DNA from 4 places in the Chryseobacterium sp. SIMBA_028 genome. Region 1 is predicted to be linked to each of the others. Evidence: riboswitches for the same ligand, from Rfam matches in the RefSeq annotation. Region 1 holds a riboswitch; each other region holds the start of a gene.
What was found. Region 1 has a riboswitch for cobalamin ahead of SCA31_RS08460 (acyl-CoA thioesterase). Riboswitches for the same ligand answer to the same signal wherever they lie in the genome.

Region 1 (7,571 bases):
CCTGGGGATTTCAAAAACAGGTTCCATAACTTATATCCAACCGGACAGTGTAGTAAAGCATTACTTCAAACTTCGTGAAAATGAGGAGGAAGAGAAAAAAGAGATCGACAAGGTTCTCAGAAAGCTTACCGCAGAACTGGCAGAATTTCAACCTCAGCTTTGGAGGTATCAGATTTATATTTTTGATCTTGATCTTACAAGAGCCAAGGCTAAATTTGGAGAACAGGTTAATGGAATTCTTCCGAAGATCAACCGCCATAAAACGTTGAAACTGAAAGATGCATTCCATCCGCTGTTATGGTTAAGAAATAAGGTTGAAAACAAGACCATCCACCCACAGACACTTGCTTTAACGGAACACAACAGGATCATTTGTATTTCCGGACCTAATGCCGGAGGAAAATCCATTACGTTGAAAACAGTTGGGTTATTGCAGTTGATGATTCAGAGTGGTATTCTGGTTCCTGTACATCCGAAGTCCGAAATGTTTTTCTTCGAAAAGATAATGACCGATATTGGTGATAATCAATCTATTGAAAATCATTTATCAACGTACTCTTCGAGGTTAAAGAAAATGTCCGGAATCATCCGCGAGGCTGATGCCAATACCCTTTTATTGATTGATGAGTTTGGAACGGGATCTGATCCTGAACTGGGAGGTGCCTTAGCTGAAAGTTTCATGGAGTTTTTCTATGATAAAAAGAGTTTCGCGATTATTACAACGCATTACACCAACATTAAATTGGTTATAGAGCAACTTCCCAATGCTCAGAATGCGGCTATGCTTTTCAATGAGGAAACCCTTGAGCCAATGTACAAACTGGAAGTTGGCCAGGCAGGAAGTTCATTTACCTTTGAAGTGGCGGAAAAGAATAAAATCCCAAGGTTTATCATTCATTCGGCCAAGAAAAAGGTAGAGCATGATATTGTTAATCTTGATAAAACTATTGTAAAGCTACAGCAGGAAAAATATGAAGTTGAAAAACTGAAAACAGATCTTGCCGAAAGAAAAGAATCTGTAGAAGATAAGCGTGATAATCTCCAAAAACTGAATGATCAGCTTCAGCAGAAACTTTTCAATTTCCAGAAGCTTTATGAAGAAGAACACCGTAAACTACAGTTTGGAAATAAGATTGAAGCTTTTATCGACAGTTACGTAAAAGGAAAATCACGAAAGGATGTGGTAAAGGATTTCGTGAAAATTTTAGAACAGGAAAAATTCAGGAAAATTGGAGCTGATAAAGATGAAACCAAGCGACTTCAGGTAGTGAAGAGAAAGATTACTCAACAGCTTAAAAAAGAAGAAGTCATTGAGAAAATCACTGAAACCAACGAAAAGCTGGAAGAAAAACGCAAAACCGATCGTGCAGTTTGGATGAAAATTGGCCAGCGTGTCCGTATCACAGGAAGTACCAGTGTTGGAACCATTGAGAAAATTTCCAGAAACAAAGTGATCGTTAATTACGGAACCTTCAAGACAACCATTGATTCTGAAGAATTAGAGAGAATTTAATCTGTTTGAAGATTATTCAAATCATAAAAGAGAGTACTTTTCAGTACTCTCTTTCTATTTTTACTCTTTGATGAATTTTAAATTGGTTAAATTTTTATCTTTAAACTGGATAAAATAAATTCCTTTAGAAAAATGTTTAACATCAATTTTCTTATCAGAAACTTTTCCGTTATACACTTTTTGTCCACTTGTGTTAAAAATTTCAAAATCTGTGCGTGATTGTATTCCTGAAATATTTAAAATATCAGAAACAGGATTGGGATACAGACTTATTTTTTCTGAAGCTTTTATTTCATCAATAGATAAAGTACCGTTGAAAGAATACACCTGATAATCTTCAGTTTCTCCAAAATTATTAGTACCACAGGAATTAATATAAGGCAGCAATGCTACTCTCATTGTAACGCCGCAGTCTCCAGTATTAAAGAATGTAGGAACATTAAAAGTATAAAGATTGGGATAAAATGAAATTCCCGTTATTCTTTCATCAACTTCAAAAGCACCATCTCCATTAAAGTCTATCCAAGCAACTATATCTGGTCTTCTTATTGGTTTGGGAGCTGTCCATGTAGGATGTATAGCTATAGTATTTCCCATACTACCTGGTTGAAGATAGACCCTACGCGGGTAGCCATCATTACGATAATCTGTATAAGTTGAAGGTCCTGAATTACTCTCCATTACAGGTCCACCAACCGGTGTAACAGTAACATTTGAAAGATGGCCTATATTTGGATCTATAGAACTTGATGTACAATAATTTTTATATGTAGAAAAAAATACAGATGACGAGTTCTCTCCTGATGAAACTTCTGTGACCTGAACTTCATAAGGTGTACATGGTACTAAAGGTTCAAGAGTAGCAGTATTTCCCGTCACAGCAACGGATGTCCAAACATTTGAACCGGAAACCCTATATTTTACCAAAAAATTATTAGAATTTTGAATAGCATCCCAATTCACTACAGCAGACGTACTAGAGATACCCGATATTTTAACATTTGTAGGTACTGACAAAAAAGTAAAGCTTTCGATATTTCTCGAAAAAGCTTTGTTTGGATTGAGTGCTCCTGTTAATAGGAACACTAATAAGTAAAGTGTATTTCTCATGAGTTATAGTAGTTTTATTAAAAAAATCATTCAAATTTAACTCTTTTTCTTTGGTTATGAAGTCTTATTCTGAAATACCACTAAATACATTCTACAGTTATTGTACATCAAAAAATCATATATTAAATCAAATAATAAGTTTTCTTTAAAAAAAATGAATATTAAGATTTATATAAAATGAATCTACTAACAGGAATACATTTAATTTATATATTTGGGGAATTAAAAATCTGTTATAATGATTTCAGTCAACAAAGCATTCTACTTATCTGCTTTCAGTATTTTTTCTTTAGCACTCGTTAAGGGGCAGAATAAAGTTCCTTTTGGTGTTGTAAAAGCAGAGGAAGGATATGCCAATGTACGTGTACATAAGGATAACTACAGAAAAATTGTAGATAAGATCCGTATGCGTAAAGGTGATGTATTTGTTTATGTAAAGCCTGCTCCGGGAGAAACGGAATGGATCTGGATCAAATATCCTGAAAAACAGGATGACGAGAAGCCATTTGTACGCTATGAAACTCTTGACAAGGAAGGAATGGTCAACAAGGAACGTATTGCTTATATTGATCAGCTTCCAGCCTACACTCCCTCAAAATCTAAAAATGGAAAATCATTAATTTTCACAGATAATTCTGATCCCAAAGTTCTTACTTCTCAAAGAAGCAAAGTGGTCATCGATATTTATCCATCCAACGCCGGCTACCGTAAAAAGGAAAAAGATGCTGAAGGAAAGCTTCTTACCATTGATAAGGTAAAGCCTTGGGGAATAGGAAACGATCTTCCTGAAGGAATGACGGAAATTAAGTCCATCAGAGTACAACAACCCGGAAGAGGATCTGTTTTTGTAAGGGAAGCCATCAAAAATATGTTCCAGCCTACCATGGATTTCAACAACATAGGGGTTACTTCTTTGGACAATGACAATATTTTCCTTTATATGATCAATGGTTCAGGAGAAAACAGATATACCACTCTTTGGACGATCAAGAAAGGAAGAGTGATCAGCCAGATTATTTATCATAATCCGGAATAAATTCATTATTTTTGCACCGAAAAAGTTTAACGCTTATTCATCACAGAAACTGGTTCTGCCTAACCGCAGATTAAAAGGGAACCGTGTGAAAATCACGGACTGTCGCGCAACTGTAAGTAACTGAAATCTTTATCAAAAGATCCACTGTGCGAGGCATGGGAAGGAGATAAAAGATGTTACAAGTCAGGAGACCTGCCTTTTCTTAAACAAGAAACTTTCGCGATTTGAAGTTTTATTGATCTGATGGATTGTTTCAGGGATTTCCAAGATTCCTGTCATTATTCTGTTGTTTTGATATTATTTCATTTCGCCTTAATTAATAATGAAATATGACTACAGAAGAAAGAATTGAAGCAGCCGAAACCAGAATCTTTAAAGCGGTTTTCCCAAACACGACCAATCATTACGATACTCTTTTCGGAGGTACTGCCATGCAGCTGATGGATGAAGTAGCCTTTATCACTGCTACCCGATTTGCAAGAAAAAGAGTGGTAACGGTAAGCAGCGACAAGATCGATTTTAAAAAACCTATTCCTGCCGGAACTATTGTTGAGCTGATTGGAAGAGTTTCACATGTTGGAAAAACAAGTATGAAGGTAAGTGTGGAGATCTTTACAGAACAAATGTACTCCTACGAAAGAGAAAAAGCAATTGTAGGTGATTTTACCTTTGTAGCAATTGACGAATTCAAAAAACCAATTCAAATACTATAATAATAAGTTTCGGGCGGCCTTTGGCCGCCCGAAATTTTTCCAAAACAGTGATAAAAATCAGCCTCTTTCTATCAGAAAAACAAGACCGAATATTGAGCTGTTTTTATTATCTTACCACTTTGTCAGTTTCCAAACTTCTGTTTAATAAGAGTTCAAATGCTTCACCCATCTCGTCCGATGCTCTGGTAATTGCATTTTCAAGCATATTTCTGATCTGCTTTTCTGTAACGCCGGCTTCCGTCCAGCTTTTTCCTGAAGTATGAGAGTTCAGTATAAAAGGCATAATTCTATCGATAGCACAAGCAAAAATAGCATCAGGAGTTTTTTCCTCTTCAAATTCCAGCCATAGATTAAAGAACTCCGTACGCAAAGGCTCATCCAGAATTCCAAAGATCTTTTGGGCAGAGATTTTTTCCCTTTCAAATTTTCCTACCATTGCTTTCTCATCAAACAAGAAAGTATCCCCTGCCTCAATCTCTACAAGATCGTGAATAGAAAGCATTCTTATTACCCTCAGTAAATCAATATCTGTACGGTTTTTAGCATATGGATAAAGAATTTGTGCCAGAATAATGATTTGCCACGAATGTTCTGCCGTATTCTCTCTTCGGGAGTCATCTGCATTATAGTTTCTTCTTTGAACATTTTTCAGGGCATCTACTGCCAGGATAAAATCGATCTCTTTCTGTATCTTCATCTTACTTTTATTTATTATATTCTTCTGCTGGATATACCTTGGTTTTAGTAACCCATTTATTATTTATTTTTTCTTGTGTGATCACTTTTACATACCGTTCATCACTCTTATCCTCTTCCTTTTCAAGCACCTTGTCCAGTCCCTTATTCGGAATTACCCTATATTCTGTAGTAAAAAAATTACAACATCCCGACTTTCCATAGCAAATCAAACGTTTACGAACAGGATCTGTTTCAAAAAGATCAAAATAGCTGGAAGCAATGTCTGTAAGTTCATTACTTTTCACAAAAGCCATCCTTGTCTTGTTGAACACATATACATCATAGGAAGCACTGCTATAATTCCCAAGGTTTCCATTTCTTATCGCTATATCCTCCGTTCCGTCAAAATTAAAGTCATCAAAAACCACAGGGCTTTGTTCCTTGCTTAGCTGAGTCATTTTTCCTGGTATAGGTTTTTGATCATTTCCAAAACTTAACACCAGATTATCAGACGTAAAAGTTTGCACCTTGGCGTTTTTATTATCAAACAACTCCACAGTTCCTTTACCCATACACCCATCGTGATCACAGTTTCCAATATGGATTACAGCATCATAGTTTTTCGACGCATCTTTAACCTCAAATTGATACTGTCCAAAACACACAGGGCCTAATAAAATAAAGGCTGATAAACTTTTGTAGTAATTTAAAATATTCATAGTAATAGTAAATGTGAATTCAATTGTTTCTATAAAACTCTCCATAACAAAAATACGAATCCTTCGATCTACCTCAAAATTCACACGGCATTATATCTCAGAATATGAAATCAGACATTTAATTTTTAGAAGCTATTCCCGCTATCCGCTCATACTCCTCGCTCCTGCTCCAAAATCCAAATATGCTGTGGGGTAGCCGCTCCTATCAGGGCTATGAAGTCTAATTATCAATAATATTATCATTGTATATCAATCAGTTTGATCTTCAGCAAAAAATATCAGCCGCAATAAAACCCTTGAGATTGCCATCCTATTTAAACTAAAACAAATCTTATCTCATTCCATTTCTCAACCCATAGTACTCAATTTTCAAGATTAAAATCAATTATTTTGCCTTGAAAATGATTTCATGAAAATTCAAAATAAAATTATATTACTGATTATCAGATAATTAAATAATTTATTTAAAAAATTTCACTACTTTGTATTGCATAATACCATTTTATTTACATATCTTTGTAATGTAAAATTAGAATAGGCCCAACTAGCTAGGGGTATTTTTCTAAAATATATAACTAATTAACAAAACTTATCAAAGATGAATACTGAAAATACCAAAGCGCAAATGCGAAAAGGGATTCTGGAATTCTGTATTCTAAGTCTCATCAATAATCGCGAAATGTATGTTTCCGATCTTATAGATGAACTGAAAAAAGGAAAACTGGATGTAGTGGAAGGGACCCTCTACCCTCTTCTTACAAGACTTAAAAATGGAGAGTTTCTCTCCTACAGATGGGAAGAATCTACCGGGGGACCACCCAGAAAATATTATCAAATTACAGAAAAAGGAAAACTTTTCCTGGATGAACTTCTCAATACGTGGAATGAGCTGACAGCCTCAGTAAACCAAATCACCCAACAAAATTAAAAAACAAAGCTATGAACAAGACACTCTCAATAGGACTCGCAGGTTTTTCTTTTACCATAGAAGAACACGCATATATAAAGCTCAGCGATTACCTGAACGCCCTAAGAAGCTCACTGGATGCTTCTGAAGCAGATGAGGTAATGCATGACATAGAAATAAGAATGGTGGAGATTTTCAGAGATTCTCTGGGAAAACGTGAAGTGATAAACGATACAGACGTAGAAAAAGTAATCGCACAGATCGGAACCCCTGAGAAGATTGAAGAACAGGAAGAGGCTTATTTTTCTGAAAAAAATACAACTAAAAATACGACCAACACAGGAAATAGTTACACAGACAAAAAACAATTGTTCCGTGATCCTGAAAAACAAAAAATTGCAGGAGTTTGTGCAGGTTTAGCTCAGTATGTAGGAATGGATATTACTGCGATGAGAGCTATCTGGCTAGGGATTTTCGTTTTAGGAATCTTCACAGCGGCCATCTCTTCTTCATTAATAGGACTTTTATATGTAATTCTTTGGATTGTACTTCCAAAAGCTGAAACAGCAGCAGATTTCCTGAAAATGCAGGGAAAGCCTATGAACTTCGACAATCTTAAAAATGAGTCTAATAAATTGGTACAATTTGCCAATGAATCTACTCAGAGGGTCGGAGAAATCTACACAGAAAACAAACCTTACATCAACAATGCCGGAAGTGGTATCTGGAATGTATTCAAGTACATCGTAGGGGGATTCTTCGTATTGATGGCAGTAGGAAGCATTATCGGAGTATTTGTATTGTTTGGACTTTTCGGAATGGATACTGATTTTCCAGGAGCCAACCAAATAAGATTTTATATGGACGATAATGGTCTGGACAAGGTATTGGCAGC
Region 2 (7,571 bases), on a different contig from region 1:
TGGTCAGTGACGGGATGAGCCTCGGAACTCTTTCAATGGCTGATCTTTATTCAAGAAATATTTTAGGAAAAGGAAGCCATTGGCTCAACCTGTATCATGAGAAAAAAGTTTCACGTGCGTTAATGGACACTGCTTCGGCCAGCTCAATTGTAACGGATTCTGCGGCCGCAAGTTCTGCTTTCGGAGGAGGAATAAGAGTAAAGAATGGGGTATTGAATATGGGCGCCAATGGCGAAAAGCATCTTCCCATATGGCAGAAATTTAAAAAGGCAGGGAAGAAAGCAGGTTGTGTGACTACGGTTACTGCTACCCATGCCACTCCTGCAGGCTTTTGTGTCAACTCTGCGAAAAGAAATGCCGAACCTCAGATCGCTGAGATGTATGCAGATCTGGAAATAGATGTTTTAATGGGAGGTGGGGATGAATTTTTCAACCCCGATAAAAGGGAAGACAAAAAAGATCTTTATTCCGTATACCAAGAAAAGAAATATCAAATTTTAAAGAACCGTAATGACCTTAAATCCATTAAGAAAGGAGAAAAAGTTTTAGGAATTTTCAGTACGGGAGCATTACCTTACACCATCGATAAAAACAACCTCGCTGAATTTAAAAATACACCTACCTTGGCAGAAATGGCCAGTGTTGCCATTAATCAGATGAAAGAACATCCGGAAGGCTTTGTTCTCCAGATAGAGGGAGGAAAAGTAGACTGGGCAGCCCACGCGAATGATGTAGCCGCACTCATCCATGATCAGCTTGCATTTGATGAAGCCGTGAAAACCGTAATGGATTTTGCCGAAAAAGATGGAAATACCCTGGTCATCATTACTACAGATCATGGTAATGCTAATCCCGGAACTATTTACGGTTCCGAGGCGACCCCTCATTTCAACAGTATTTCAGCATATCAGTACACGAATGAATATATTCTGAATAAAATCCACAAGGATTTTTCCATTAAGGATATTAAAGACTGGATATATGAGGGCAACAAACTTATTCTGAATGATGATGAAGCCAAACATTTATTGAGCTTTTACAACGGTCTGGAAAAGGAGGAGGGACTTTATAATTATAAGAAATTACCATTTAAACTGTATTCTGAAATTCAGAAAAGTCGAAATTCGGTAGGGTGGATCAGTATGGATCATTCGGGAGACTATGTAGAAGTAGCAGCCTACGGTCCAGGGAGTGAGCTATTGCAGCCTTTTATTAAAAATACAGATCTGCATTATTTCATGCTGAAAGCATCTTCAATATAAAAAGGAGACATTTTTAAACACATATTTTACATTTTTAACAGGTTTTTAAAAACAGGCTATCCGAAGTATACTACTTTTGAATAGCCTGTTTATTTTATCAGGTTAAATATCCTGTTTATCATATACTTTATGAAGTTTTTTTACGACGTCCGGAAACCTTTTTATCAAGATCCTTAATGTCCTGTCTCAATTCGCGGAACATTTCCTTAAAGTTATAGCTCTCATAATCTCCGGGTTCAAAATCCTCAGGGAAAATTCCAGAAGCATACTGCCAGATTTCTACAACATCCTCAAACGGAATATCATAGGGCTCGTAGAAAGAATTATCTGCACTTACAGAAATAGAATTTCCTTTCTTCTCCTTAAAGCGTTTGTAGGTAATTCCATCATTCAGGGTGATAAAAACATAGGTTTTTCCAGGCTTCAACTCATCTATTCCCTCTACATATTTCCCTACAATATAGGAACCACTTCTAAATGGCGGCATAGAATCTCCGTCTGCCGGAAAAGCTCTGTATTTCCCATTGGTTAAAAAGGGCAGTGCAATCCTTTGAAGACTTTCTATATATTCCACATCACTATACCCTTCCAGATATCCCATGGAAGCTTTCTGCGGAATAATTTCTATGGTATCATTCCCGAGGTCATCAACGGCTACAGGAAGAACAATTCTGTTATCAGGGAGCTTCAGCATTTCGTCCATTGGATATTTCTGAATGTCTACAGACAACATAAGGTCAATGCTGACATGAAAATATTTTGATATTTTGATCAAAAGTTCAATAGGGGGTTCTGAAATTCCGTTTTCATATTTGGAATACCTCACTCGGGAGATCAACAGTTCGTCGGCAACATTTTGTTGGGAGAGCTTTCTCTTGGCTCTTAAAAAGCGTATATTATTTGAAAAAATTGACATTGATACAAGTATGTACGCAAAAATACAAATTTTGACTCCGTTATCAATAACCAGAATCAGTTTTACCATAAAAAGTCAGGATATTCGCCTTTTCTCCGATCAAGTTGGTTAAATATAGCAGCAGAAAACCCTCTTTTCCGAATCTAAACCCCTGATTTTCGGATCAAAACAAGTTTTTTTACGTGACAGGGATATTAATCATAATAAAACATCATTTGAGTTAAAAAAATTAACTCTAAAATTCCCAAGTTGAAATATGTTTTTTAACATTTAGAAAATCAAATAGATATATTAAAAAACGGAATATTCATAAAATAACAATTATATTAACGAAATATTAAATTATAAAATTATTTAATTATTTTATTCAAAAAAATATCTACATATGTTTATTTGTCATATATTTGTGATGTATTAATCATATAAAATTTTAATCATGAAAAATTTCAAAAAACTAGACAGAAACGAACTAAAAACTATTTCAGGAAACGGGTTACTTGATCCAATCGGAGGATTACTTGGTGGTCTTGGAGGTGTAATTGGTGGCGTTGTTGGCGGCCTAGGTGGTGTAGTAGGAGGAGTTGTAGGTGGCGTAGGCGGTGTAGTTGGCGGCGTTGTTGGCGGTGTAGGTACTATTGTAGGTAATGCATTATGTCAAACTCAATGCGTTGTTAACGGTGTAATTCACATCAAGTTACTTGAATGTGGATCTACTTGCTAAGAAAAAACGAACAAGCACTTAAAAAGTATACCGCTCTTTTCAGAGCGGTTTTTTTATGGGAAATATTATATCGTCAGGCCGTGGTTGTTTTTTACTTCAGCCATTACAAATGTACTGTGGGTACTTCCTATAGAATCCACCGAACCAAGCTTGTTAAATACAAAATCCTGATAATGCTTCATATCCCTAACCTGTACTTTCAATAGAAAGTCAAAATCGCCGGAAATATTATAACATTCTGCTACTTCTTCAATTTCCAGAATTTCATTTACAAAATCATACCCTACAGACCGATCATGAATTTTTAACTTGATCTGACAAAAAACCGTAAATCCACGGTTGAGTTTTTCAGCATCTAAAACAGCTGCATATCTTTTAATATACCCATCCTGTTCAAGTCTTTTTACCCTTTCAAAAACAGGAGAGGGAGACAAGTTTATTTCCTTGGCAAGTTCTTTAACGGTCAATTTTGAATTGTTCTGAAGCAGTCTCAGTAAATTCAGGTCCTTATCATCAAGTTGTTCCACAGAATATTATTCTTTTAAATTTAAAATCAATCAAAATTACAGAATTATATTCTTTTAAATATAATTTATAAAGTTTTATTTGCTTAATAAATACTAAACAATTGTCAATATATTCTGTATCACTAATTTTACACAAAATTAAAATCTTTTACCAGTACTCATTAAAGGGTGGTAAAAACAGTTCTTTATATACTTCATCAAACAGGAAAGGTTTTACGTAAGGTAGATTAATAGGGAATCGTGTGAGAATCACGAGCTGTCGCGCAACTGTAAGTAACACACCAAAAGTTTCTGTCCTTGGATATCCACTGCCAAAAGCGGGAAGGATGACAGAAACTGTTACAAGTCAGGAGACCTGCCTTTACTGAATGACAATGCTTTCGCGGGCTGAAGCTTTTGAGTCATACAGATGATATAGGATAGTGCATTTTTCCAAGGATGAATGACACTGTTTACCTTTATCACTTATGTCAAGATCTTCTTATCCGCCAAACATTCCGAAGCATTCAAAGGACTTTTAACAAAAAAGTTTAATTAAAAGTTTAAAAATGCAAACACACATTCTGGGCTATCCGCGTATTGGTAGCAAAAGAGAACTCAAAAAAGCCTGCGAGCAATATTGGTCAGGCAAGATTGTTTTGGAGGAACTTCTTACGGTGGGAAGAAATATCTGTAACCAAAACTGGAATATTCAGAAAGAAGCAGGAATAGACTTTATTCCCTGTAATGATTTTTCCTACTATGATCAGGTATTGGATATGAGCCTTATCGTAGGAGCTATTCCGACACGTTATCATGAGGTTGCCCTTAAAAGAAACAACTCAGAACTTGATCTTTACTTTGCAATGGCCAGAGGATATCAAAAAGACGGGCTGGATATTACCGCCATGGAAATGACCAAATGGTTTGATACCAATTATCATTATATTGTTCCTGAATTCTATAAAAACCAGCAGTTTAAACTTACTTCAAGTAAAATATTCAATGAATTTGCAGGAGCTAAGCAAGCCGGGATCAATGCCAAACCTGTCATTATCGGATTGGTTTCCTATTTACTTTTAGGAAAGGAAAAAGAAGAGGGATTTGATAAGCTGGATCTTGCCAAAAATATTCTACCTGTCTACATCGAGATTTTATCAAAACTTCAGGAACAGGGTGCAGAATGGATTCAGTTTGACGAACCGTTCCTTTCTCTGGATATTACAGAAAAAGCTAAAGAAACCTATACGGCTGTTTATTCGGAACTTAGAAAGCAATTCCCATCATTAAAATTCATTGTGGCCACTTATTTTGATGGATTAAAAGATAATCTGTCTCTTGCCGTTTCACTTCCTGTACATGTTTTACATATTGATTTGGTAAGAAATCCCGAGCAATTAGAAGAGGTAATCAATTCAATTCCGGAAAGTCTAAGTTTATCACTGGGACTTGTAGATGGAAGAAACATATGGAAAAATGACTATGAGAATTCCTTAGCCTTTATCAATAAAACCGTTGAAAAATTAGGTTCGGAAAGAGTTCTTATTGCCCCATCATGTTCATTGCTCCATTCTCCATGTGATTTAGACTTTGAAACCAGTCTTAATCCTGAAATTAAGGACTGGCTGGCATTTGCCAAGCAAAAGGTAAAAGAAGTTGTCAACCTTAAGGAATTAGCTTCCGGAACAGAAAATCAAGATATTATTAATGATTTTGAGGAAAATAAAAAAGCAGTTTTAAGTAGAAAAACATCTTCTTTAATTCATAATAATATTGTAAAGCAAAGAGCAGAAGCTGTAACGGAAGAAGATTCACAGCGAAAGAATTCATTTCAAATTCGTAGAGAAGAACAGCAAAAAGCATTACAACTGCCATTATTTCCTACCACGACCATTGGATCATTTCCACAAACTGCCGAAGTAAGAAGCTGGAGAGCCAAGTTCAAGAAAGGAGAATTAACCGCAGAGCAATATGATACCTTATTGAAAGAAGAAACCCAGAGAACAATCCGTTGGCAGGAAGAAATCGGAATCGATGTTTTGGTTCATGGGGAATTTGAACGTAATGATATGGTGGAATACTTCGGTGAGCAACTTGAGGGTTTTGTATTTACCAAAAACGGGTGGGTGCAAAGCTATGGAAGCCGATGTGTAAAACCTCCGATCATTTTTGGGGATGTTTCCCGCCCTGCACCCATGACGGTTTACTGGTCACAATATGCACAGTCACAAACCAATCAGTGGGTAAAAGGGATGTTAACAGGACCGGTTACCATTCTGCAGTGGTCTTTTGTACGTGATGACCAACCCCGCTCCGAAACTTGTAAGCAGATTGCCTTGGCTATTCGAGACGAAGTGGTAGATCTTGAAAAAGCAGGAATCAGAATTATTCAAATTGATGAACCAGCTATACGAGAGGGGCTTCCATTAAGAAAAACAGAATGGCAGAATTACCTGAAATGGGCTGTAGAAGCCTTTAGAATCTCGGCAAGTGGAGTAGACGACGCGACCCAGATCCATACGCATATGTGCTATTCGGAATTCAATGATATTATTAAAAATATCGCTGATATGGATGCAGACGTTATTACCATAGAATGTTCCCGCTCCCAAATGGAACTTTTAAATGCATTTGCAGATTTTAAATATCCTAATGAAATAGGTCCTGGAGTCTATGATATTCATTCACCTAGGGTTCCGTCAAAAGAAGAAATGATAGAACTTCTGAAAAAGGCTCAGGATGTAATTCCTGCCCATCAGCTTTGGGTAAATCCGGACTGTGGATTGAAAACAAGACATTGGGAAGAAACTGAAAAGGCTTTAATCGCCATGGTTGCCGCTGCCAAGGAGGCTGCTGTTGAATATTCAATTTAAAAGTAAATTTTCCAATTGTATACCAATCAAAAAGCATCCATCAGGATGCTTTTTGAATTTATTACTTTTAAATATTATAATTTTATATACAATAAGATTTTATGTATCTGAATAACATCATAATAATCAAATCCATTATTATATTCCTCCCATTACATACATGTTTTCCATAGTAGGAACAGCGCTTCCTCCTTCTTTTTCAAGAGTAATGGCAAAAGCCTGTGCATTTGGAATATTAGCCAATGCAATCAAACTGTCTTTATCCTGGCTATACATACCTGCACTTACAGGTTTTCCGTCTGCAATTGCCCAAAGCTGATACTGCATTCCTGTGGGAGCTTTTGGAAGACTTTCTGCACTCAGGTACACTTCTTTTGTTTTTTTGTCCCAGAAAACCATGGCTTTTGCATCCTGGTGTTTCTCCACTCCTTTTAGCATTACCATTTGCATATCAGGATTGGAAAACATAGCCATTTTCTGATTCATTTTCTTCATGGCAAGATCCTGAGACTGTTTCTCAGTCTTCATTTTTGCAATTTCTTTGTGACTTTCAGATTGTTTGCTCACCCAAAAAAGATTGCCTGCAATACTTCCTAAAAATAAAACAGAAGCAGCAATACCTAAGGTTTTCCAGTTATTGTTGGTTTTAATGCTGCTATTTTCTTCCAAAGGTTTAACAACAGGAGCCGGAATAGAAAGGGAAGGTTTTTCCTCTTCCATGCTCTGTTCCTGCTGAATTTTATTCCAAATTTTAGATTTCAAATCACTTGGAGGTGTTACAGCCTGAGCCGTAGCAAGATGTTCCAAAGTTTTTTGCGCTTCTTCAAAAGCAGCTTTTACTTCAGCATTATTCTTCATCACACACTCCAAAATACCCGCTTCCTCTGGAGAAGCATGGCCTAGAATATAAGATTCTATAATTCCGGATGATATGTATTCTTTAGTGTTCAATTTATTGATAGTCTTTTAGCAAATCCTTTAATTTCATCAGTGCGTTCCGCATTTTCGTTTTTACCGTTCCCAGCGGTATCTTCAGTTTTTCGGATATTTCATGTTGGGTATATCCCTGATAATAAGCCATATTGATAAGTTCCTGTTTATCAACCTCAAGGCCTTCAAGCACGTTATTAAATCCAATATAATCGGATGAATCATTGACTGTTGAAAGCTCTGTAGTATTATATACGAAATCCGGAAGGGATTGGTTTTTAAGTTCATTCTGAAATCCTTTCGACTTTAGATAATCTATTGCCGTGTTTCGGGCAATGTTGATCATCCAGGTATAAAATCGTC
Region 3 (7,571 bases), on a different contig from region 1:
ATCATGACTATTTTACCGAAAGAATTCCCTAAACTAGATGGTGTTATATCTTTAAAATCTTTTACTGAACATATTCTGACGCTCAACCTTGCTAGAAATATCATTATTATAGAGAGCAAATCCTCATCCCAAAAGGCAATACATGGGAAAAATCTTATTGCCAGTAGATTTGCCAATGGACTGGACTCTACTGAGCTAAATATTTTTTTGAATATTCCAAAAGATAATCAATCATACTGGTTTCTTTTTGATTCTGGAAACAGTGGCCCTTTACTGTTATCTAACGAAACTGCTGCAACCTGGAAACTCTCAAAAGACAAAGATGGTATGAACTCCGAAACTCAATTTATTATCGGAAAAAAATCATTAATCTCAAGATCATTTACACGAGATATTATTTATGATGGTGTACTTAATTTTGAGACTTTGTCCAAATATATTTTCACGATTGATTTAAAAAAAAGCAAAGTTTGGATAAAATAGTATGCAAAAGCAATATTTATTATTTTATTTTCTTATTCAGGCCCAGGATAATAAAAAACGGCGGAATAAATTCCGCCGTTTTCCTTTAAAAAAATCTAATTATTGAATATCGACTACATACATAGTTCCTTTATCTACTTTCCCTGTTTTAGGTAGGATCTTTGCCTTGGGGTTTCCGCTTCCGTCATCCACCACTCCAAAATCATCATCATTGAAAACAGCCAGTTTATTGTTTCCCAAATAAACAATCCCCTCAAATTTATCATGTTCATATCCTAGTTTTGCCACCAGGTCTACAGCCAGTTTTTTAGTAACAGGTTTTATTCCTGCATTGGTAAGTTCATCCCAAGTACATTGCTCCAAGGCCTTACCATTTACTTTCATTCCGTCTACAGCAGCCAGATCAGTTCCGTTGACATCAGTGGCACTGCTTAGACTGATTCTATATACTTTTTTAATTCCCCCCTGAGTTCCAAAGTTTCCGTCTCTTTCAATCACAAGAAACTCATTATTGCCTAATGCCGTGATATCACATACTGAATCAGAAGCCCCGCCATCCTGTCTGTACAGATATTGCTTGGTTTGTCCTGTAGCAATATCAAAAGTCACAATTCTGGTTAAAGTAGTATTCGTTGCCAGCGCTTTCGTAGGCACCAGCATCATAGACTGTATAGTTCCTACCAATGTTTTTCCGTCCGGAGTCATACAAAGACCTTCCATCCCTCTATTGGCTCTTCTTTTCGCCAAAACTGCAGGTAATTTTTTTGTACCTGTATTCACTCCAATCGGGCTTATTCTTTCCATCTCTACTCCTTCTGCACTATAATGAACGATATGTGGACCATACTCATCAGATACCCAGAATGTACCGTCTGGTGCAGCAACGATACTTTCACTATCCAGACCATAATTATCCGTACCCAGAACATTTCCTGCTGCATCATAAGCCACCTCCCCTGTGCTTCCCATTCCTACCGGGTTTGGAAGTCCGGTAATAGGTTGTCCTGATGGATTTTTAAGCTTAATATATTTGATTACTTCTACATTTCTTTCAGCATTAATTTTAAAATGCATAATGGTTGGGGTAAAATTGGGGGTCAAAAACTTCTTACCATTCAGATAATCTGTATTCGGGCCACGATCTGTAATCACATAAAATTCACCTTTTCTGCTGGGATGAGCTGCAGCCCCGGAGCCAAAGCCACCATTTATCACATCTACCCCATTTATAGTTGCCATTTTAGAAAAAGGAAACTCCTGAGGAAGTTTAGAATAATTGACCTCCTGGTTATTCACATTGTCATCATCTTTATTACATGATAATAACACAGTCATTACCAAGGCAGATAATAGTAGTTTTTTCATATTAACTTTTATGGCGCGAAAGTATAAATTGATTGTAAACTGATCTTGAATACAATAATAATTGTATTTTAACAATGGAACTCCAGAATGAATTGAATATAAACAATAAAAACCTAGAGTTTTATTCGAAAATAAAAAGATAATTTACAATTTACTATCAACTCACGAAATCTAAAGCAACAAAGCATATATAACCATCAAAAAAAACACAATTCCGTACATAATTCACAAAAGGGCTTCAAAAATTTATATGATATATTTGTAGTGTTCTAAGGTTGAACATTGTTCATTAATAGGGAATCAAGTGAGAATATTATTCAATTCTTGAGCTGTACCCGCAACTGTAAGCTGTTTCACCTATAGCACTATACTACCACTGGATTAAAAAAATCTGGGAAGGTTAGCTATAAGGATGCGAGCCAGGAGACCTGCCTTGAATACATTTTTCATTTCTGAACTAAGGATCTGATTCTTTTTTCGGGAATAAGTTTCGGGAATAAAACTTTAATTTAATTATATTATGAGAAAAATCTATCTTTTTTTCTTGCTGCTATGTATGCAGTTTTTCTTTGCCCAATTCACAGAAAACGACATTAAGTTTTGGGTAGGAACAGGTTCTAAAAAGGCTTATTTCATTGCCGATTTTAATGATAACAACACTCCAAAATCCTATGCATGGGGGTATCGTTTTGACGCGGATAATTTAATGGCGGAAGACATGATCAATGCTATTATGTCAGCAGAACCTAAAATGCAGGCTGATATTCTTTCAGGATATCTGTTCAGCTTCACCTATAACCACCATACTCCGAGTACAGATGATTCCTGGATACCCTGGTTCGGGCCAAGTCCTGAAAATATGTCTAATGAAAATAATGGGGCCGGTTATGTTCATTTAACAGATGGATTATGGTTTGGAATCACCTATGGTACTGACAATGCTCAAATTGACACTCCACCATCTACTCCAGTGCCGGCCTACAGTTCCCAATGGTTTACCTCATCCCAAATTACCAACTGGGTGGGAACAGGAAGCAACAAAAGCCTTGTTGTGATAGACTTTGGAACGGATAATACCAATGGCAATGCCAATTCTTTTGTTTTTGGAATTAAATACAACGGAAGTATAACTGCTGAACAGGCGCTACAGCTTATTCAATCTCAGGCTTCTTATTTCAATTTCACTGCCGGTAATAATCAAATTTCCAATCTATCATTAAATACTTTCACAGGAAACGGTTCAGCAACGGAAAACTGGAAATTATATACGGGAAAAGATCTTTCAAGCTGGCAGAAAAAAACAGATCTTAATCAAATACAATTGAGTAATAACAGCTGGTTAGGATTAAGTTTTGGAGAAAGAAGACCATTTACCCCTACGGAAGCCAATAATGCAACACTGGGAGTTTCTTCTGTACATAAAAATAAATTCAGTGTTTATCCTAATCCGACAAGTGATTTTATTCATATTGAAACATCAGAAAACATTAAAGAAGTCAATATTTATTCTGCATCGGGACAAAAAGTAATGACATCCCAAGCAGCAAAGATCAATGCGAAATCTTTAAATGCAGGCGTGTATTGGGTAGAAATTAAGACATCCAACAGCTCTACAATACAGAAGATAGTTAAGAAATAAGAAATATTCTGACTCTTAAATGAACCTTATATATACACAAGGTTTATCATAACAAAAAAACGTACCTCTTCAGGTACGTTTTTTTATGATTTTAAAATCAATTATTTTTTCTCTGTAGATCTTTGAAGAACCTCATCTACCATTCCGTAGCCTTTTGCTTCTTCGGAAGTCATCCAGTAATCTCTGTCAGAAGATTTTTCAACCCACTCATAAGTTTGTCCTGAGTGGTGTCCGATAATCTCATAAAGCTCTTGCTTTAATTTCAACATCTCTCTCAAGTTGATCTCCATATCAGAAGCAACCCCTTGTGCACCTCCTGAAGGCTGGTGAATCATTACTCTTGAGTGCTTCAAAGCAGAACGTTTTCCTTTTTCACCTGCAACCAATAATACAGCTCCCATTGAAGCAGCCATACCTGTACAGATTGTTGCTACATCTGGCTTAATGATCTGCATAGTGTCATAAATTCCTAAACCTGCATACACGCTACCACCAGGAGAGTTGATGTAGATCTGAATATCTTTTGAAGGATCAGCACTTTCCAAGAATAAAAGCTGTGCTGTAACGATGTTCGCTACCTGATCATCAATCCCTGTTCCCAGGAAGATAATTCTGTCCATCATCAAACGGGAGAAAACGTCCATCTGAGCAACGTTTAATCTTCTTTCCTCCATAATGTATGGGGTAAGATTCGTTGGGCCATACATACCCATATACTGATCGGTAACCAAACCGTTGTTTCCTAAATGCTTTACAGAGAAATCTCTGAAATCTTTTTTAATGTCCATATTTCTATTATGTATTATTTTAATATTCTCAAAGTTTAAATTACAATATTTATTCCTAAAATTTTATAGGACTTTTTGTCACAGAATCCTGAAAATTGCTGCCTTTAAACTATCTTTTTCTATTCCCGTAAATTCCCTTGATCGGTGAATATTCTATAATATTGCTTAATCGTATTGAAGCCTGTTTCAGCAAGGTAATCTTTTTAATCAGCTCATAATACTTGGTTTCATCCGTACTGCTGTGTTCATCCAGTTCCTTGGCTGTCTCTGTGATTAAATAATCAATATACCTGTATTTATGCAATAAAACATCTCCTTTGATCTGATCTGCTACCTTATCTCCGTAATTGGGTGGATAAATACTTCTGGAAGCCCAGTTTTCAAGTTCATCCAAAGGTAGTAAAGCATCCACCACCTTTGAGGTAATCTCTTCATCCATAAAAGATACAAAAAAGTTCCCGCTTCTAAGTTCCTCTTTCTGAATTCCCTCTTTTACCTGGTTAATAATAATCTCATTTTCTTTGACTAAAAATGTATACTGCTCCTCTTCAAAATGATGGAGAATTTCCTCAATAACGGTAATCTGATATTCTTCATTTTGTTCATTCTTCCTCTTCAATACAATATCCCCAAACATCAGCATATGATCTACCAGTTTATTCTCCATAAACAAGACATCAAACAGAAAAGGATCTTCTTTCTCCTTATCCAAAGGAACGATCTCCATTTTTGGAGTGGCAGTCTTTTCTTTTTGTTGCTGCTGAACATGATGCGTCTGATTCTGAGTAATCTGCTTCTGAACATCCAGTTCATTGAAAAGACTCTGTTCAGAAAGACCAAACTTATTGGAAACCTCCTTAAGATACACTTCCCTTTTTAGGGCATTCTGTACAAAGGAAACCGATTTTACAATATCACGAATGGCCTCAGCCTTTTTAATGGGATCACTTCCTACGTCCCTTAGCAGAATTTCAGCCTTAAAGTCGATGAAATCCATCGCTTCATTTTCAATGTATTTTTCAACATATTCCTGCGGATGTTTTCTGGCAAAGGAATCCGGGTCATCACCATCGGGGAATAGCAATACACGGATGTTCATTCCTTCTGTCAGCAACATATCTATGCTTCGGAAACTGGCTTTAATACCGGCATTATCACCGTCAAAAAGGATCGTTACATTTTCTGTAAGCCTCTTTATCAACTTAATTTGCTCTGTAGTCAGTGAAGTTCCGGAACTTGCTACAACGTTCTCTATTCCGGACATATGAAGAGAAATCACATCCATATATCCTTCCACCAAAAGACAGCCATTCTTTCTCGAAATAGCCTGTTTACTTTGGTTTAATCCGTAAAGAACATTGGATTTATGATAAATCTCTGTTTCCGGTGAGTTGAGATACTTCGCCGTTTTAACATTGTTCTTCAGAATCCTTGCTCCAAATCCTAAAACCCTTCCTGAAAAACTATGAATCGGGAAAATAACCCTTTCTCTGAAACGGTCTACTCCTGAAGGGGTATTTTCAGGAAAAATGGAAAGTCCTGATTTTTCAAGAATCTCCTTATTGTAACCCTTTTCCAGCGCATAGGTTGTAAAGGCATTCTTTTTTTCTGGGGAATATCCAAGCTGGAACTTCTTGATGATATCATCCTTAAGTTCTCTTTCCTTAAAATAAGCAAGACCTATGCTTCGTCCCTCTTCATCATCCCAAAGGATCTCCTGAAAATAGGTATTGGCAACCTCATGAATCTTATACAGCAAATCTTTTTCCGTCTGTGCATGCTTGGCTTCCTCAGAAATTTCACGAAGATCTTCTTCAATTTCGATTCCATATTTCTTGGCTGCGTGGCGAAGTGCTTCAGGATAAGTAAAGTTTTCAATTTCCATCAGGAAAGAGATGGCTGTACCTCCTTTTCCGGTAGAGAAATCTTTCCAGATCTGCTTACTTGGTGAAACCACAAAACTTGGCGATTTTTCTTCATGAAAAGGACTGAGCCCCTTAAAGTTAGACCCTGCTCTTTTCAACTGCACATATTCACCCACAATCTCTTCTACCCGGATTGTGGAGAATATCTTATCAATGGTCTGCTTAGAAATCATGGTACAAAAATACACATAAAAAAAAACCTTACAATTATATAAACGTACTTATATATTTCGAGGATTTTTATGATTATTTTTGCAAACAAATTAGCATATGCAGTTTACTATACATACCATTGAAGATTGGCAGGAAATTGTCGACAGCATCATTCCTGAATTAAAACATAACATTCTTTTATTAAAGGGAAATCTGGGAGCAGGAAAAACTACTTTCACTCAATTTTTACTTAAAAATATGGGAAGTAAAGATGAGGTCAACTCCCCTACTTATTCTATTGTGAATGAATACAACACCTCAAAAGGAAAAGTGTATCACTTTGATCTTTATCGTCTAAAAAACATTGAAGAGGTGTATGATATCGGGATTGAAGAATACCTTGATAACTCTTTTCTATGCATTATTGAATGGCCGGAAGTATATGAAGATGAGCTTTACGGGCTCAACTACCACACAATGAGTATTCTGAATACGGGTGAAAACAGAGAAGTTTCATTCGATTAAATATTATGTATCTTTGCTTACTTATTAAGTGTAAAAAAACAATCTGTAAGATATAATTTAATTTAGGATGAGCACAAACATTTTTACTCCTTTCACAGAAGAAGAATTGATGCCGAAAGAGGAAAAATTGGAGGTTATAAAGAAAGGAAAACAATTCAGTATTGGAATTCCTAAGGAAACCTGTCTCAACGAAAGGAGAACCTGCATTACTCCAGACGCGGTACAGGTATTGGTAGAACATGGCCATGAGATCATCGTAGAATCAGGGGCCGGACAAGGTTCATTTTTTACAGATTTACAATATTCCGAATCGGGGGCAAAGATCACCAATGATCCCAAGGAAGCATTTGGACAGGATCTGATCTTAAAGATTAACCCTCCTACTGAAGACGAAATCGATTTTATGAAACCTAATACCTATTTGGTTTCAGCCCTTCAAATTAATCTTAGGGATAAAGAATATTTCCTTAAGCTTGCAGAGAAAAAAATAAATGCAATTGCCTTTGAATTTATCGTTGATGAATACAAGCAGCTTGCATTGGTAAGATTAATAGGTGAAATTGCAGGAACCGTTTCTGTTCTATACGCTTCAGAATTACTAGCCCTTTCCAACGGCTTAATGCTTGGGGGCATTACAGGAGTAAGACCTGCAGAAGTCGTAATCCTTGGAGCAGGAATTGTAGGTGAATTTGC
Region 4 (7,571 bases), 140 kb from region 1:
GACAGGCTCTTAGAGCCCGTCCGGAAAAAAACACAAATGATGAAAAAATAAAAAATTATTTTGCGTACGCCTAAGCGTTATTCTTAATTTTTATAGAACCCGTTTGTTCCAACGCCTGCCGTAAAGTTTTTCAATAGAGAACCATTGTTCGCATTGTAAACATTTACTTTACCATCTTCTGAGAAGTTTGCATCTGCGGCAAATATTCTACCATCAATAACGTCAAAACCATAAACATTCCCTACAGCAGTAGCAATAGGTGTGGTAGGAACAGTTGTAGAATTAACAGCCATCCCATAAATTTTATTGGTATCAGTAATAAAATAGAACTTATCACTATCTGCTCTCAGTTTCTGAACTTTAGGAATTCCCGTAAGAGTAGTTGTTGTAAAAGTTCCTGCAGAAGAATTGATCTTGTAAATGTAGGAATCTGTATTATCAGAAACCAGTACATAAGCGCTTCCTTTGTAAGAAATAAGGTCTTTAATAATCCCTACGCTAGGGAGTGTAATCGTCTTGCTTATAGCATTGGTAGAGGGGCTTACAACAGTGATTGTATATCCTGTTGCAAATGAATCAAAAGGAGGAGCCGTGTTATAACCAATACCATCAGTTTGTACAATAATATTTCCTTCTGCTTCCACTACTTTTTCAGCATAACGAGGAAAACTAACACTATTTACATAGGTGTTATCTGCAATATTATAGGCATTAAGCTTTCTTACATCCGTAAAGTTATTATTCGTTACAAAATACTTATTTCCAGAGAATGCTATATATCTTGGATTATCAAGATTAGCAGTTACTGTAGCTTGTTTTCTAAATGTATAACGGTTTACAATCTCGATTTTGTTAGGAACATTCGCTACCAAATAAGCACGATCTCCAAGGAAGCCTATACTTTGAAGTACCTTACCAAAAGATTCCTTATTGTTATTCTCAGAATAGATGTTAGTAAATATATTCCCAAGGCTGTTGCTCAAGAAAGTAACATCAGAGGTAGGTTTTGTAAATCCACCTTCGTTAGAGATAAGGATTCCGTTTTCATACGTAGTTGACTGTGTAGTCTCACTATCATTATCACTGCTACATGAAACATTGAAAAGTAACATGGAAGCAAATGCAAGAGGTAAAATTCTTTTAATATTCATATATACTTAATTTTATTTTTTTAAAAATTGATATTTAAACTTACGCTGTAATTTCTTTTAGGCAAAGGATACGCAAACATGGTGTAATAAACTTCATTGAAAATATTATTAACCTTGAATCCTATAGTATAATCCTTATGGAACGTAAGGCCAAGCCCGGCATTCATTACAAAATACTTTTCCAAAGCCTCACTTCTCTTTTCGTTGGAATCCGTATAGGTAAGTCCGTTAAAAAGTCCTTGAACATAAACTTTTATAAACTCATACTGGTAATCAATATTTCCGGTGAACTTATGGAATGGCACATACATCAGTTGTTTTTTCTTTTCCAGATCCTGAGAATTTGTATAGGTATATCCCAGGCTTCCTTTTAGAAGATGCTTACCCAATCTTTTCATATACTCCATTTGAGACTCTACCCCATATGATCTTACATGATCTGTGTTTACAGGACGATAATAGCCTAAGGAAGTTGGAAGCCATCTTATCATATCGCGGATATCCAGGTAAAAAGGAGCGACTGACATCTGAAAAGCCCCTGCCTTAAACTGATTTCTCAATTCAAACTGATAGGATGTCTCCGGCTTTAAATCCATATTACCTCCCGGCTGCCAATATAAATCATTAAAAGATGGAGCCCTGAAATTTCTTGAAACACTCAGTCCCAGAGTATACCAATTGATGGCATTCCATTTTCCTGAAAAAGAAAATAGTACAGGTGAGCTAATTTTCCCCACGAAATCTTTTCGTATTCCGGCTTCAAGACGTAGATCTTTTACAGGAAAATACCTTACTAGCCCTGAAACTGATCCCATATTTCGACTTATATTATCTATTCCGGAGCCATATCCCTCACCTTTATTGAGCTGATATTCTCCAATAACATTGAAGTTCCATTTAGAATTAAGAAAATAATTGAAATCATTCTTCAGGATATAATTCTTCCCTGTTCCACCACTGGTCTGAGGACCATCAGCTTTAGCAAAGTACTGAAAGTTTTCCTCTGTATAAGCTGCCTTGAAAGAGTTATTGAATAGTGTTTTATTCCAATCCCATGAAATCAGACTTCTTATATTTTGAGTTCTGTATTTCGTTTCAGTTTCATTATCAAAGAGGATTGGATAATGCTGTTGTCCGTTAAAGAACTCCGAAATCCATGAAACCTGGTGATACGGCGCAATTTTATAAGCTGCAGCCATATTGAAATTTGTATTATAGTACTGGCCGTTTCTATTGATGTAGTTTTTAGCCTCTTTTACTTCATAATCATTCTCACTTACAGAATAATTTCCTGAAGCCTTAAAGCTGAACTTTTCATTGCTATAAGCTCCTTTAAGGAAGTTATTATAAGTATTAAAAGATGCTACTTCTGAAAACAGCATACCATGAAAGCCTTTATTGAAATCGAGATTATTATTCAGGTGAATACTCCCCCCAATAGCTCCGGATCCGTAAGTGACACTTCCCCCACCGGCTTTTATTCCTATCTGGTCATACCCGAACAAAGCAATATTATTAATATCTCCCTGACCTAAAAAATTAGAGTTAATATTAATTCCGTTCCAGACAAAAGCCGTCTGTTGGGCTGTTGTTCCTCTAAAAGAAGGTGAAGAAACTGCTCCACGACCGTTTTCCTTAATGTAAACAGCAGACTGGAATCTCAGCAGCTCAGAAAGATTACTGGAATTCTTTTTGACATCTTCAGCACTAATCGTTGTTACAGGATGAAAAAGTTTCACCTTATTCATCTGACTATCGAAAATATAAATCGTATCAACAACTTTCTCCTGTCCGAAAAGAAAGCAGCCATAAGACGACAAAAACAGTACTAAAGATCTTTTTATATCCATATTATTCCACTTTTCCTCCGAAAGCAATATGTTTTTTGATTATTATTCTGGCAGGTCTCCTGACTTTCGCTTTCTGCGCCTTCCCGTTTGTACAGTGGCTGTTTACAGAAACTCTTGTTGCGATTTACAGTTGCGGGGACAGTCTGGGGATCTCACCCAATTCCCTTTTCATTCCAATATGCTGGAAACCAAAATTTTTGCAAAGATAGCTTTTTAAATGTATTGACCAAAAAGCAAATTTATAGGCCAGCCTTTACATGTTATGATCATCTGTACCTATTTTTAACAAAAATAGATGCATATAGGTTTACTGTAAAAATTCAGATAACTTTAAGCTTGAAACATTACATATATAAAATAAAATCAGCTGCCTCCATACGAAAGCAGCTGATTATATATAATAAGATGTTTACTTATTTACCGATTACTTCTGTAATTGGATTTCCAACATTTCCACTTGGGAACTGAATTTTCAATAATGAAGAAACTGTAGGAGCGATATCTGTCATATGATATGCCTTGTTGCTTTCTCCCTGCTTCACTCCCCATCCCATAAAGATCAATGGAATATGTGAATCATAAGAATTCCATACACTGTGTGTAGTTCCTGTTTTGGAATATGGCGGAAGCATAGAATCATGGGAAATCAATTGGATATCACCACTTCTCTGTCTGTTGATTCCATTGATAATTCTTTGCTTGATAGGTTCCGGAATACTAGATTCCTGAACTTTATCTACCGAAACGGCATATAAAACAGTAGGATCTTTTTCTAATTCCTTTACCGTAAAGTTTCTTACATCATCCAACTCAAGCTTGCTGTCTGCCAATACTTTTCTATCAAAATAAATCTGGTAGTTATCAATTGCATTAATCAATTTATCAGCACCAAACTTCGATTTCAACTTTTCGTTAATATTCTTCTCAGCTCCTTCTCCGAAGAAACCTGTAGGGATTTTATGTTCTTTCAGGAATCCTACAGAATGAGCTCCACCGTGGTCAGCAGAAAGGAAAACAGTATACTCTCCTTTTCCAACCTTTGAATCCAGATAGTTGAAGAATTGTGCTAAATCCTGATCTAGTCTGATATATACATCTTCCACTTCAATGGAGTTCGGCCCGAACTTATGCCCAGCATAATCCGTGGAAGCCAAGTTGATTGCTAAAAAGTCTGTAATAGCATCACCTCCTAGCTTTTCACCTTCTACAGACGCTTCTGCCAACTTCAAAGTCAGTGTATTTCCGAAAGGGGTATAACGGATGTTATCTTTTTTTGTCTGATAATCTTTAGCCAGATCATTGTAAGGGAAAGTAGGTGTCTTTGCACTTCCCAATAACCCTTCCCAAGAAGAATTGTCAGGTGAACTTTCTGTATACTGATTGATTGGAAGTAACGTATTCCAACCATTCGCTACTAATTTTTCCGGTAAATTCTGAGAGTTGAATGATTTTACCCACTGAGGAAGATCATTCATATACCATGTACTTGTAATAAAATTTCCGGTACTGTCATCAAACCAGAATGCTCCGTTTGGAGTGTGTCCCGCAGGAAGAATGGAAGCACGATCTTTCAAAGAAACACCAATTACTTTTCCCTGGAAATTGGTTGCCAGTCTTAATTCATCCGTTACCGTTGTAGACCAAAGATTTTTCGGAGAATGGCTTCCTGTCTTTGTATTGGTAGTTCCTACAGGCTGAACGCTGTCATCTGCAGTACAGTATACCCCTTTACCCGTTTCCTTATCCGTCCAGTCATTTCCGGCAATCCCGTGAATGGCAGGTACAGATCCTGTATAGATACATGTGTGTCCCAACGCTGTAATGGTAGGAACATACGGAATGTGTACATTATTTAAAGAATATCCTGTATTCAACAATCTTTTGAAACCGTCATTTCCATATTTATTGTAAAAACGGTATAGATAATCCCAACGCATCTGATCCACTACCAGACCTACTACTAATTTGGGTCTTTCCAATTGAGAATTTCTGTTCTTCTGCGCATTGATTGTAACTACGGACAAAAAAGTAGCTGCCGCAATTGAAATGTTCCTAAGCATCCAAGTAAATTTTTATTGATCACAAATTTAGGGGTTTTGAAAGGTTTAGAGTATGAAATTTTATTTAAATTTGATCTTTATTCAATTCCTTAACCCAATTCATCATGATTTTAGGAGTATACTGGTACTTTAAATTCCCTGAAAACCTATACCACTTCAAGTTTTTCAGGTTTTTTGAGGGATATAGAGGTCATGCAGATCATGATGCAGAACTGGCAGCAAGAGTTCAGGTCAGTAATATTGAAAACCTCATCAGACAACTGGAAGAATTGAAATTACGTTTCAAAAGAACTTATTTATCCCTTGCCATCAATGAGAATCAGCTTATTATTAGTATTGGAGATCATCAGCTTTTCGATTATCATTTTCAATTTGCAACCGAAATAGAAGATTTGTTGATTCAAGAAAATGCAAAACTATTGGATTCAAGCGGTCCTTTTAAAGCTCAACTCAATAAAAACTACCCGCCGGAAAGGGAAAGTTTTGAAAATATTGAACATCAGTTTATTCAAATCGTTAGTTCAGATTTAAAAAAGAACAATGCTGAAAATCTTTCAATAAGAATAGACTGTAACCTACCCTTAGCAGATAAAAAAAACTTCATCAACGATCTGATTTCTATATGCCGAGAAGAAAATATTAATGTATTCTATTATAAAGACCATGATTTTAATAATCATTGTAATGTAATGCTTTTTTTCACCAATGGACGACAGAGCAAAGATGCTATCCTGACTGTTCATGTTAATTCATTTGGAAATAAGGTAAGACAGCTCAGTCAAAAATATTCACTTCATTTTGGCCATTTTGGTGGATTAAACAACTATCCGCAAAACGGACCTCATATCGAACTGATTGTGGATGAAGAATACATTTTAATCAAAAAATAAACCCATTATAATTTAATAATATGATTAAGTTTAAATACGTCATTTTGTACGTGGAAAATGTGGAACAATCCATGAATTTCTATAAGAATACCTTTGAGGCCGAAATAAAATTCATTACCCCTGAAAAAGACTATGGAGAATTACTTACCGGTGAAACCAGTCTTTCTTTTGCTTCAATCAGCTTAGCTGGTTCAAACCTAAAACAAGGCTTTCTACCTTCCAAAACAGAAGCAAAACCTTTTGGAATAGAACTTGGCTTTGTAACCGATGATGTGGAAGCACTGTTGGAAAAGGCAGTAAAAAATGGCGCTGAACTGTATGAAGAAATTGCTGTAAAACCTTGGGGCCAAAAAACAGCCTATATCAAGGATCTTGACCATTATTTAGTGGAAATCTGTACTGAAATTCAATAAACATTCTTCTTCGTGGAAATAAAAAAACTACAAAAGTTATCCTCCAACCCCAGCCTGAATTGGGGCCATAATGGGTATACAACAGATAAAATTTATTCTGTTTCGTCTATAGAATACTCCAATTCCTTTGAGTTTACCCTAAGGGAAAAGTCCTTATCTTATAGCAAAACCTGGGAGACTGATGCTGATGAACTGGAGGAGCTTAATACAATCATTGAAAAAGACAATTCTTTTGGAGCCTTTGCAGATGGTGAACTCCAAGGCTGGATCATAGGTGAACATAGAACATGGAACAATAGTTTTTACATAGAAAACATTCTTGTCAATGAAAAATACAGAAGACACGGAATCGGAATTATACTGATTAAAAACGCCATCAAAGAAGCTCGAAGCCTCAACTGCCGAGTCATTGAACTGGAAACCCAGAATACCAACTATCCTGCCATACAGTTTTACAGAAGAATGGGATTCAATATCACAGGGCTGAATACAAGGTTATATAATAATCCTGATGAAATTGCCCTTTTTATGACCTTGGATATTGATTAATTCTAAAACTAAAGACGCTCTTTTTAATATTATCTCTGCATTATTATTTTTTTTCTTTCATTAAAAAATTAAAACACTTGCTAGTGTCTTATATTTTTTATACATTAGTAATCAGCAAATTAAAAACATTAATTACTATGAAAAATTTAAAAAAATTAAAGAGAAGCCAATTGGTGTTAATTAGCGGAGGAGATACAGCTTATGCCTTTTGTTTAGATGGTGTTTGCCCTCCAACCCATGGATCCTATTACTGTAGTGGAGATACCTGCTACAGAGTAACTGGCGGAGGTGGTAATCCTGGAGGAGGCACTGGTGGCGGTACTCCTTGTCATGAGCCACAACGCTTCTGTCAGGAATGGGAAACAGGATGTGGATGTCATTATTAAAGTTAGTTGTTAGATAAATTAGGGCGGTTTTTTACCGCTCTTTTTTTGTTTCTAGTAACAGAAATAATCTTAGCTTGGATACTTTATCCCTTTGATAAGAACGACCAATGAATGAACATTTAAAATAAAAAAACCGATTTGAATAGGGATTTATAATTATGGTTTGATAGGCATTATCTGGAGTGTTTATCTAACAAACTAAAAGTTATTACTATAACTAAAAAAGTACAGCAAACATTCCTAATATCATCAACGCATTTCTCATTATTGCT

Region 2: linked by a shared signal. The riboswitch ahead of metE (5-methyltetrahydropteroyltriglutamate--homocysteine S-methyltransferase) and the one ahead of SCA31_RS08460 (acyl-CoA thioesterase) in region 1 are both predicted to bind cobalamin.
Region 3: linked by a shared signal. The riboswitch ahead of SCA31_RS02485 (T9SS type A sorting domain-containing protein) and the one ahead of SCA31_RS08460 (acyl-CoA thioesterase) in region 1 are both predicted to bind cobalamin.
Region 4: linked by a shared signal. The riboswitch ahead of SCA31_RS07785 (TonB-dependent receptor plug domain-containing protein) and the one ahead of SCA31_RS08460 (acyl-CoA thioesterase) in region 1 are both predicted to bind cobalamin.

The regions. Positions count from the first base shown of each region.
Region 1 covers NZ_JAWRWZ010000005.1:175,300-182,870, reverse strand. Annotated here, with positions in the region: gene SCA31_RS08475 (endonuclease MutS2) at 1-1,513, shown strand, start outside; gene SCA31_RS08470 (T9SS type A sorting domain-containing protein) at 1,574-2,623, opposite strand; gene SCA31_RS08465 (hypothetical protein) at 2,862-3,659, shown strand; cobalamin riboswitch at 3,693-3,874, shown strand; gene SCA31_RS08460 (acyl-CoA thioesterase) at 3,989-4,372, shown strand; gene SCA31_RS08455 (HD domain-containing protein) at 4,479-5,069, opposite strand; gene SCA31_RS08450 (XAC2610-related protein) at 5,077-5,769, opposite strand; gene SCA31_RS08445 (PadR family transcriptional regulator) at 6,368-6,697, shown strand; gene SCA31_RS08440 (PspC domain-containing protein) at 6,709-7,571, shown strand, end outside.
Region 2 covers NZ_JAWRWZ010000001.1:216,346-223,916, forward strand. Annotated here, with positions in the region: gene SCA31_RS00995 (alkaline phosphatase) at 1-1,262, shown strand, start outside; gene SCA31_RS01000 (XRE family transcriptional regulator) at 1,390-2,178, opposite strand; gene SCA31_RS01005 (bacteriocin-like protein) at 2,615-2,899, shown strand; gene SCA31_RS01010 (Lrp/AsnC family transcriptional regulator) at 2,965-3,426, opposite strand; cobalamin riboswitch at 3,618-3,804, shown strand; gene metE (5-methyltetrahydropteroyltriglutamate--homocysteine S-methyltransferase) at 3,975-6,278, shown strand; gene SCA31_RS01020 (anti-sigma factor domain-containing protein) at 6,417-7,229, opposite strand; gene SCA31_RS01025 (RNA polymerase sigma factor) at 7,231-7,571, opposite strand, start outside.
Region 3 covers NZ_JAWRWZ010000002.1:42,549-50,119, reverse strand. Annotated here, with positions in the region: gene SCA31_RS02495 (hypothetical protein) at 1-483, shown strand, start outside; gene SCA31_RS02490 (esterase-like activity of phytase family protein) at 583-1,848, opposite strand; cobalamin riboswitch at 2,104-2,299, shown strand; gene SCA31_RS02485 (T9SS type A sorting domain-containing protein) at 2,369-3,487, shown strand; gene clpP (ATP-dependent Clp endopeptidase proteolytic subunit ClpP) at 3,589-4,275, opposite strand; gene dnaG (DNA primase) at 4,385-6,373, opposite strand; gene tsaE (tRNA (adenosine(37)-N6)-threonylcarbamoyltransferase complex ATPase subunit type 1 TsaE) at 6,471-6,878, shown strand; gene SCA31_RS02465 (alanine dehydrogenase) at 6,946-7,571, shown strand, end outside.
Region 4 covers NZ_JAWRWZ010000005.1:30,427-37,997, reverse strand. Annotated here, with positions in the region: gene SCA31_RS07790 (hypothetical protein) at 84-1,151, opposite strand; gene SCA31_RS07785 (TonB-dependent receptor plug domain-containing protein) at 1,172-3,001, opposite strand; cobalamin riboswitch at 3,033-3,209, opposite strand; gene pafA (alkaline phosphatase PafA) at 3,415-5,061, opposite strand; gene SCA31_RS07775 (hypothetical protein) at 5,166-5,951, shown strand; gene SCA31_RS07770 (VOC family protein) at 5,972-6,364, shown strand; gene SCA31_RS07765 (GNAT family N-acetyltransferase) at 6,377-6,913, shown strand; gene SCA31_RS07760 (hypothetical protein) at 7,051-7,299, shown strand.